Regions from separate parts of the Ruminococcus sp. RTP21358st1_G6_RTP21358_211008 genome, predicted to be linked through region 1. Evidence: riboswitches for the same ligand, from Rfam matches in the RefSeq annotation. Region 1 holds a riboswitch; each other region holds the start of a gene.

The links. A riboswitch is a leader RNA that binds a small molecule or an ion and turns the genes downstream of it on or off. The one in region 1 is predicted to bind cyclic di-GMP.
Region 2: it holds a riboswitch for cyclic di-GMP, as region 1 does, so the genes downstream of both, AB5Z12_RS02520 (hypothetical protein) here and AB5Z12_RS00925 (transporter substrate-binding domain-containing protein) in region 1, are expected to answer to the same signal.
Region 3: it holds a riboswitch for cyclic di-GMP, as region 1 does, so the genes downstream of both, AB5Z12_RS19330 (transporter substrate-binding domain-containing protein) here and AB5Z12_RS00925 (transporter substrate-binding domain-containing protein) in region 1, are expected to answer to the same signal.

Annotation. Positions count from the first base shown of each region.
Region 1 is NZ_JBDGDM010000002.1:26,079-29,365, reverse strand. Features, by position in the region: gene AB5Z12_RS00930 (response regulator) at 1-1,425, shown strand, start outside; cyclic di-GMP riboswitch class I at 1,577-1,652, shown strand; gene AB5Z12_RS00925 (transporter substrate-binding domain-containing protein) at 1,853-3,223, shown strand; gene AB5Z12_RS00920 (hybrid sensor histidine kinase/response regulator) at 3,278-3,287, shown strand, end outside.
Region 2 is NZ_JBDGDM010000004.1:42,915-46,201, forward strand. Features, by position in the region: gene rho (transcription termination factor Rho) at 1-58, opposite strand, end outside; gene AB5Z12_RS02520 (hypothetical protein) at 704-1,720, opposite strand; cyclic di-GMP riboswitch class I at 1,891-1,974, opposite strand; gene AB5Z12_RS02525 (LacI family DNA-binding transcriptional regulator) at 2,163-3,194, opposite strand.
Region 3 is NZ_JBDGDM010000072.1:589-3,875, reverse strand. Features, by position in the region: gene AB5Z12_RS19345 (helix-turn-helix domain-containing protein) at 177-353, shown strand; gene AB5Z12_RS19340 (hypothetical protein) at 645-728, shown strand; gene AB5Z12_RS19335 (hypothetical protein) at 871-1,050, shown strand; cyclic di-GMP riboswitch class I at 1,322-1,397, shown strand; gene AB5Z12_RS19330 (transporter substrate-binding domain-containing protein) at 1,572-3,287, shown strand, end outside.

The DNA.
Region 1 (3,287 bases):
CTGGGAAAGATCCTTTCCTCCAGTAACCATCTGCTTTCCCTGATCAATGATATCCTGGATATGAGCCGGATTGAGAGCGGAAAGATCCATCTGGAAGAAACGGAGGTCAGTCTGTCGGATGTGCTTCATGATCTGAAGACGATCATCAGCGGGCAGATCCATGCGAAACAGCTGGAGCTTTATATGGATGCCATGGATGTGACAAATGAGGATGTCTATTGTGATAAGACACGACTGAATCAGGTGCTGCTGAATCTTTTGTCCAATGCGATCAAGTTTACTCCTGCTGGCGGAACCGTTTCTGTCCGGCTGAAACAGTATCCGGGTCTCCAAAGAGGCAGTGAACTGTACGAGATCCGGGTGAAGGATAACGGAATCGGTATGAGTCAGGAATTTGTACAGAAGATCTTTTCTCCTTTTGAGAGGGAGCGGACTTCCACTGTAAGCAGGACTCAGGGTACAGGACTTGGTATGGCCATCACCAAGAATATTGTGGATATGATGGGCGGCACCATTGAGGTCCGGACAGAGCAGGGGAAAGGTACCGAATTTATCGTCCGACTGCCATTCCGGACTCAGCCTGAGCACCAACGTATAGAGAAGATCATAGAGCTGGAAGGTCTTAAGGCTCTGGTTGTAGATGACGATTTTAATACCTGTGACAGCGTGACAAAAATACTTGTGAGGGTTGGAATGCGTTCGGAATGGACACTTTCCGGTAAGGAGGCTGTTCTGCGTGCACGACAGTCTATGGAGCTTGGGGATGCCTTCCATGCTTATATCATCGACTGGCGACTGCCGGATATGAATGGTATTGAGGTCACCAGACAGATCCGCAGTCTTGGTGACGATACACCGATCATTATTCTGACTGCTTATGACTGGTCAGACATCGAAGTGGAAGCCAGGGCTGCAGGAGTAACTGCATTCTGTGCGAAACCTCTGTTTATGTCCGATATCAGAGATACCCTGATGACTGCCATTGGCCAGAATCAGGCTGAGCAGGAGAAGCCTGTTCTTCCGGCGGCATGCTCAGATTTCAGAGGCAGATGTATACTGCTTGTGGAAGACAATGAGCTGAACAGTGAAATTGCGGTGGAGATCCTTAATGAATATGGCTTCCTGGTGGATACTGCAGAAAATGGGGCAGAGGCAGTAGAGAAGGTCAAGAGGTCGAAACCGGGCGGTTATGATCTGGTGCTGATGGATGTGCAGATGCCGGTAATGAACGGATATGAGGCCACGAAGCAGATCCGTGCCCTTAGGGATCCGGCACTGGCAGGAATCACCATCCTTGCCATGACGGCCAATGCTTTTGACGAGGACAGAAAGAAAGCGTTGGAATGCGGTATGAATGGATTCTTATCCAAGCCAATCGTTATAGAGGAATTGATCAGTACATTACAAAATAATCTGACAGATTAGTAATAAAAACCTGCTAAGAAGTTCGGTTAACAACTTTTTAGCAGGTTTTCAAATTATTTTTAAGCGTTAAAGCGGTGAGATTTTTCTTGTGTAAAGTGGAGCAAGGGAGTATAATAAAATCAGTTTTTTTGTATAATTTTAAATGCTCTAATATGGAAATCGGCAAAACAGATGAAAGTCTGCGACGCAAAGCTACAGGGCCTGTAAAATGGCAGCCAGTTGCATGAAATGAGATGCGCTGCCTGTTTGGCAGCGTTTTTATCACCCGGGGCATTGCAGAGATGATGGAAATTACACAGCAGCAGTACACAGCAACAGGGATGAATGCACATATTGCAAAACCGATTGATATAAAAACAATACTTGCTGTTTTTGACCTGGTGTTTGGAACATCATAAAACACAAACGGATGAAGGAAATAAAAAATATGGATAAAAGTAGAAAAAAATCAGCCGTACTATTTGCATGTATATTTGTGGTCCTGGGAATGTGGATGATGTTATCGGTACACTGCCAGGCTGCTGAAACGAATAATGATGAAAAACAGCCACAGACCATCCGTGTCGGCTCATTTGAGGATACCTTTAATTATGTCGATAAAAACGGTGTCAGACGAGGTTATGGCTACGAGCTCATGCAGGCTCTGGCAGGTTATACCGGATGGAAATTTGAGTATGTGAAATGTGACTGGTCCAACTGTTTTGATAAGCTTGAAAATGGTGAGATTGATATCATGGGCGATATTTCTTACACCGATGAACGTGCACAGAAGATGCTTTTCCCGGATGAACCCATGGGTGAGGAAAAATATATCCTTTATGCTGATTTATCGGATACGGATATTGGGACGTCTGATTTCAAGTCTATGGATGGGAAACGTGTAGGTGTGCTCATGGGGACTGAGCCTGAAATCATGCTGACAGAATGGGAAAATAAGAATGGCATACATACAAAACATGTAAATGTGAATAGTGATGATGATGTCGAAAAGAAATTAGCGAATCATGAAATCGATTGTTTTGTATCTCTGGAGGAATCCATCTGGTCTGAACAGGGAATATCATCCGTTACCACGATTGGTAAATCCGGCATATATTTTGTAATAAATAAAGAGCGCAGCGATATCAAGACAGAGTTGGACTGGGCTATGCGTCAGCTGGATCAGGATAGTCCTTTTTTCAAGGCGGATCTGTATAAAAAGTATTTTACGCTTGATTATTGTCAAAGTCTTACAGGCGGAGAAAAGTCCTGGTTGGAAGAACATGATGGGATCCGGATCGGATTTCTGAGTAATGATGCGGCAGTATTTTCCCTGGACGAAGAGACTGGAAAACTTACCGGTATGCTGGCAGAATATTTCTCTTATGCCAAAGACTGTCTGGGAAATCAGATACTGGAATTTAATATACAGGAATATGATGAATATGATGAAATGCTTCAGGCTTTACAAGAACGAGAGATTGACATGATTTTTTATGCTGGCAGGAATCCATATTTTGCAGAAAAAAACGGATATACACTTACAAACACAGCCTGGACCTACAGCCTGATGGCGGTAACAGATGAGGAAAAATTTGATGAGAATAAGGTGTATACTGTAGCTGTGCCCAGGGAAAAATATGCCTTAAAACAGCATATTGCATTCAGTTATCCCCAATGGAAGCTTATAGATTGTGATTCGCTTGACGATGCAGCAGATATGGTCATTCATGAAAAAGCAGACTGTTTCCTCATGGGCGCAAGTCAGGCACTAATATATGATAACAGTCAAAATTTCAAGAGTATTCCACTTACATAAACAATGGAGGCATGCTTTGCAGTTAGAAGTGGAGAGGGAACCCTCTTATCAATATTGAATAAAA
Region 2 (3,287 bases), on a different contig from region 1:
TGGCTTTTGCCAAGTCTTTCAGCGTAGCCAGGGATAATGATTCATACTTTTCTTTCATCAATCATCTACCTCTTCGACTAATACAATTCTAAAACACATTTCAATTTTGATTTAACGGGATACAAATGTCTGATTAGACAGAAGCTATATACTGAATTATAAAAACATCCTTCAAAAAACTTATTAAAGTTGATTCTAACACATTTCAGGCGCCGTGTCTACATCCATTCCCAATATATGTTACTGTTCACTTAGGACCAGTGACCCCAATATATCTATCCCTGCCTGCAAGAAAGTGATAACCTTTGTTTTGTATTATACACACCTAAGGTTTTTCATTGCAAGAATTTTCTGTCGACACATATCCAGACTCTTCGACATAGTTACTGTTCACTCCATGACCAGTAACACGCTTCGCGATGCACAGAAAGACGAACCTTCTTGTGACAAGCACAAGAAGTAGCGTTTGCTGCCCAAACTTAATTCTCGGGTTTTCTGTGAACTTTGTTCACAAAAAACACCTCGCGGAATGTTACCAGTGAACAGCAACTCGACATATATAAGATTAAGGTTCTCCCGGTGACAAAAAGGTAAGTACCATCTGTCACTTACCTTTTTATAAAACACTATTTTCCCGCGCCTGTGGTATCCACAGTAAAACACCCGGAGATATTTCTCCGGGTGCCGGTCATCTTTAAAATCATTAGTTCCAGAACGCTCCATAAATCTTCTGAATCTTAGCGATCTGTGCATCTGTAATCTGATTCAATGCATTCTGAACAGCTGCATAAGTCTGTGGTCTGGTGCTCTTCAGGGAAGCATTATTCAAGATGTAATCCTTAACAGATTCTGCAAAATATTCGGAAGCATTCTGTGTTACATAGGCTTTATTGAAGGCTGTAACATTTGCCTTCTCAGCTGCAAAAATGCTCTGGAAGCTTGCTGTCTTATCTACATTTCCTGCGATGAATGCGAGGAAATGACCCAGCTCATGATAAACAGAATCATCAATCTGCTTCATTGTAATAGATCTTGATCTTGCATCAAAATATCCGGAATAGTTGACGGATGGATCAACAACAAGCTTAAATCCCAGCTGCTGATATGCTGCAATTACACGATTGTCCATCTTGCCTGCAACACTTGCTACATTTTCCTCGTGTTTGCTCTGGTTCTGTGAAGAGCTTGCTGCTGCAGTTACCTGGGCAGCGGAAGTACCAGAAGAAGTGGTGCTTACAGCGGTCTCATTGTCAATTGATACCTGCTGTGTAGTTGTTGTCTGAACAGTTGTTGTGATCTTGGATGTAACAACTTTCTTTTTGGATTTCTTGGTGTATTTCGCTGTTGCTTTGGTAACAACGGTTGTCTTGGTATCTACTGTTGTATTACCGGATTTATTTGTTTTATTGGTTACTTTTGTTTTGGTTTTCAGTTTCTTGGTGTAGCTCTTCTTGGAAGCCTTTTTTAATTTAACAGTCTTCCTGGTTGTCTTGGTACTGGAGGTAGTCTTCACAGTAGTCTTCGGCTGGGAAGCCAGTGGAGTTTCATCTTCTATGATGGAAGCCTCCATGATTGGATCTGTGTAACTGGGGAATTCAGGTGTTTCTCCTGTTCCTGAGAATAATGAAACGCCGCCGATCACTGCTGCCAATGCTATAGCAGCACAACTGGAAACAACTTTTTTATTTGCGAGCCACTCTGTTAATTTCTTTCCTTTCATAAATAACACACCTTTCTTGAACTATAATGTAACTGACTTGCCGCTATCTGGAAACTATCAGTCCCATCAGTTTGTGGAAATAAAAAAACCGTTTATCAGATTAAATAAACGGTCGCCACAAATAGAAGAACCACGTCTCCTGTCATATTACATTACCTAATCAATATCAATGCGGCAACCGGCTGTCATAGTACTGAGACCTTAGACCCTTGGCTTTGCGTCCCTGTCTTTCAACAGGTTTGCCTTTTATTCATTTCTTATAATAAAGCAAACTGTCACTTTTGTCAACGGAATTCCCTTGTTAAAACTTACAAAAATCCGTCTAAAAAGTACGAAAACAAAAAAATCTGTAAAAATATCTGAGCGGATCGTAACGCATGATAATCCTTCTCAAATATTTTCACAGATTCCTTTTCGATGGCCGGATGGCAACAGCTACACCTTACAGCTTGCGCGTAGACTCCCGCTCTATAAGAGTTCCGCCCAGTATTTGCCGTTTCACTACCTTTTTCCGGTCGATCATATCAAACAGGGTACGGACGCTCTGCTGGGCAGTTTCCACTCTTGGATATTTCAATGTGGTAATGGATGGATGATAATATTCCGCAATATCCTGACCATCTGCTCCTGCCACACAATAATCCTCCGGCACTCTTTTGCCACTGTCAATAATTGCTCTGCAGGCTCCCACGGCCAGAGTATCTGAAATTGCATAAATACAGGAAAAATCTACTCCCGATTTCAAAAGCTCACAGGTACAGTTATAACCATTCTCAATCGTATAGATTCTTTTAGCTGGTTTTAAACGAATTATAAGCTTCTCATCGTACTCCAGTCCATTTTTCTCCAGTGCTCTTTTATAGCCATTGAGATGGCATCTTCCAAGACCTTCATCTCTGGAAGTAATAAAGGCGATCCTTTTATGACCGCAGCTGCACAGATAATCAATCATGTTCTGACTCTCAATCTCTGTATCTGTCGTCACAAGGGCACTTTTAGGATAAGCTCCTGTATCCTCCGGAACTGTTTTTCCAGAACTGCTGATCACATACGGAACTCCCAGCATTCTCAACCTTGACTCGTCATAATCATACATACCGCCAAGGAATATGATTCCTTTGACTTTTTTCTCTTTTTCCAGCTGAAGGGCAAGCTCAACTTCATCTTCATCATTTGCTACATTCTGCAATACCAGGCAGTATTTCCTGTCACGGACTTCCCTCTCCAATACATGCAGCATAACACCCCAAAATGGGTTGCTGATTTCTCTTACTATAACTGCGATCGTATTGGAATCAGTTCTTTTCAGATTTCTGGCACTATTATTCGGTACATAATTGTACTCTCTGATCGTATCCAGAATCTTCTGTTTCGTTTCCGGATTAATGTCCGGGTGATTGTTAATTGCCCTAGACACTGTGCTGACTCCTACGCCGCACAATTTCGCAACCTCTTTAATTGTTATCTGCTCCATAATCGCTCTCCTGCAACAATGTATTCATTATATATGTCCCGGCATATTATGGCAAATGATTTTTAATAAATTTATAATGATTTTTTTATCATT
Region 3 (3,287 bases), on a different contig from region 1:
TCGCAAGAAGACTCAGTTCAATGATTCTATTGAGATATTTTGCTCTCGTGATTGTTTTTATATAGTCACCCACTTTCAAAAAGATTGCTTTTGACCACTGTAAAACATGCGCTGAGCGTTTCGTTATATGAAGGGATAATTTTTCTTTCATATTTCAAAGAAAAGAGGATAAAGAAATGTCAGAAAAAAGATGTTATACAGTTCAAGAGTTACAGGAAATCTTAGGAGTTAGCAGACCTACTATTTATAACCTTTTGAAGAAAAAGGAATTCCGGTGGATCCAGTTGGATGGCGGAAAGTATCGCATATCCAAGAAGAGTTTCGATGACTGGCTCGATAACTTGGAACAGTAAAAAACAGGATGTTGATCAGGCAGATTTTGTCTGCATCGACATCCTAAATTTTTTTCTGGATTTGAGATATGATATAAGAAAAAAACACTAACACTAAAAAGACAGGAAGTGAAAAATAAATGGCAACAGCAATTATGAAAGGGGAAGATAATTAGGATAAAGGCAGACCGGTGGAGAGCGAAATCTCTACCGGTTTTATTTATGAGATCAAATCAGAGCATGTGAGAAAAAAGAGGTAAAATCATAACAGGAATTATCTCTCAAGCCAGTAGTATTGACTGTTGGGTATATGTGCAGGACAGGAAGAAGAGGCTGCAGGCTGCGGGATATGATTATAGGGCAGTGCAGAGAAAAGTGAATGAGTTGATGAGATAGTAGGAAGCCTATTGTTGTCTGTGGAGAAATCTGCGGATGATGGCAGGCTTATTTTTTGTTTGAGTATTCAAACTTTTATGTGACAAACGTAACTGTCTGTGATATTATAAAAACGATATAAGCGAAAATGAGGTATAGTTACTTGCAGATAGAGAAGTATATTGCGGATAAAATAACATCTTTGTGTGAAAAGCGTGATATCAGTAAATATAGATTATCGCAGCTATCGGGAATTTTCCAGTCATCACTGGGAAGAATCATGGCGCAGGAAAACCTGCCGTCGCTGATCACACTTGAAAAATATGTACAGCTTTGGGCGTGACATTATCACAGTTTTTTCAGGAAGGTAATTCAGAGAATCTGACAGAAAAACAGAAAGAAGTTTTAAGGATATGGAACAATCTGAGTACAAATGAGCAGGAAACAGTGATGTCAATGCTGCGTGGTCTTCGGAAGTAGAAGAACAGTTTGAGTATATGTATCGGCTGTTCTTTTTTTATTTTTTGTCGTTAAAACGGTAATGTTTTCTTGTGTATACTAGAGCATTAAAGTATAATGAAATCAGTTTTTTTGCATAAGTATTAAAGCTATAATAAGAAAATCGGCAAACCAGATGAAAGTCTGGGACGCAAAGCTACAGGGCCTGTAAAATGGCAGCCAGTTGCATGAAATGAGGTGCACTGTCTGTTTGGCAGTGCTTTTTTATGGTAGAGCACTTGAATAAGTAATACAGAAGCTGTTTGGAAAAATATTGTGAAAAATAGCGGGGAGGTTATTGATAATTAATGAATGTAAAATTAAAATCTGGAAGCAAGCAACTGTAGCCTAGAGGAGGGGAGAAAGATGAAGAAGTGCAAATTAGTACAGAATATAATGAATTTCAAATTTTGTTACATTATATTTTGCACAATTATATGTTTTATTGTTTTATCCGTTCCTACATTTGCCAAAGAAAACTCTGACAATGTTATCCGGGTAGGATCTTTTGAGGAAACTTATAATGTAGTCAATGAAAAGGGAGAAAGAAGCGGCTATGGTTATGAGTATCTTCAAGATATTGCAGGTTATGCAGGATGGACATATAAATACATAACAAGTGATTGGAAAAACTGCTTTACACAGTTGGAAAATGGAGAGATTGATATTCTTGGTGACATTTCCTATACAGACGAACGTGCTGAAAATATGCTTTTTTCCGATATGCCTATGGGGGAAGAGAAATATTACATCTATACGGATGCATCCAATAGGGATCTTACAGCAGGAAATTTGGATTCTTTTGAGGGAAAAAATATTGGTGTGTCTAAAGATAATATAGTGGAGGATGTGCTTAATGAATGGGAATCAAAATATGGTCTGCATACGCAGCATGTCAATGTTTCTAATACCACAGAAATTATGGACAAACTATCGAAACATGAAATTGACTGCTTCGTTTCGGTAGAAGAATCCCGTTGGGAAGAATCGGATATTTCACCGCTTACAAGTATTGGAGAGACAGAAATCTATTTTGCCATAAATCCCAAACGTCCGGATATCAAAGAAGCACTGGATAGTGCTATGCGCAGAATCAAGGATGACAATCCATTTTACACTGATGATCTCTACAGGCGTTATCTTTCTGCACAGAGCAGCTCGTTTCTTTCAAAAGAAGAAAGTGAGTGGATCGGGCAGCATGGTGCAATCCGGATAGGGTATCTGAATCAGGATGGAGGTATCAGCAGTGTAGATCCATCAACAGGTAAACTGACAGGTGTTATTACAGATTATGTGGATCTTGCAGAAAATTGTCTGCAAGGTCAGACTCTGGAATTTGAATTAAATGGATATGAGACAAGAAGTGAACTGCTTCAGGCATTGCAGGATGGAAAAATAGACCTGATTTTTCATGCAAACCAGAATCCATACTTTGCAGAAACAAATGGATTTGCTTTGTCGGATACGCTATTGACTCTCAATATGGCAGCAATTACGGCAAAGGATTCTTTTGATGAAAATAAAGAGAATACAGTTGCCGTTGAAAAAGATGATTTTGCATTGAAAGCATATCTTTCATACAATTATCCGCAATGGAAGGTTGTGGAATATGAGACATCAGATGCAGCAGTAAAAGCAATGCAGAAAGGGGAGACGGATTGTATTGTAAGCAATTCAGGTACTGTTTCAGACTATTTGAAAAATGATAAGCTTCATAGTGTTTTCCTGACAAAAGAAGCTGATGTTCCATTTGCTATTCAGCAGGGAGAACCGGTTCTTTTGTCCATTCTGAATAAAACACTGACATCTATGCCTACAACTCAATTTTCAGGTGCAGTAGTTTCGTATAATGCTTCCTCACGAAAAGTTACAGCGAAGGATTTTATTCAGGACAATTTACTGACAGTTTCACTTATCGCTGGAATTTCTTTTTTCGTTGTTCTGTGTATAATTCTTGATTCTTTGAAAAAATCAAAACGTGCGGAAGAAAAATCCAAGAAGTCTGCTGAGCAGGCATTGAAGCTGAATCAGGAGCTTGAAGAAAAACAGCAGGAATTACAAAATGCACTTGTAGAAGCACAG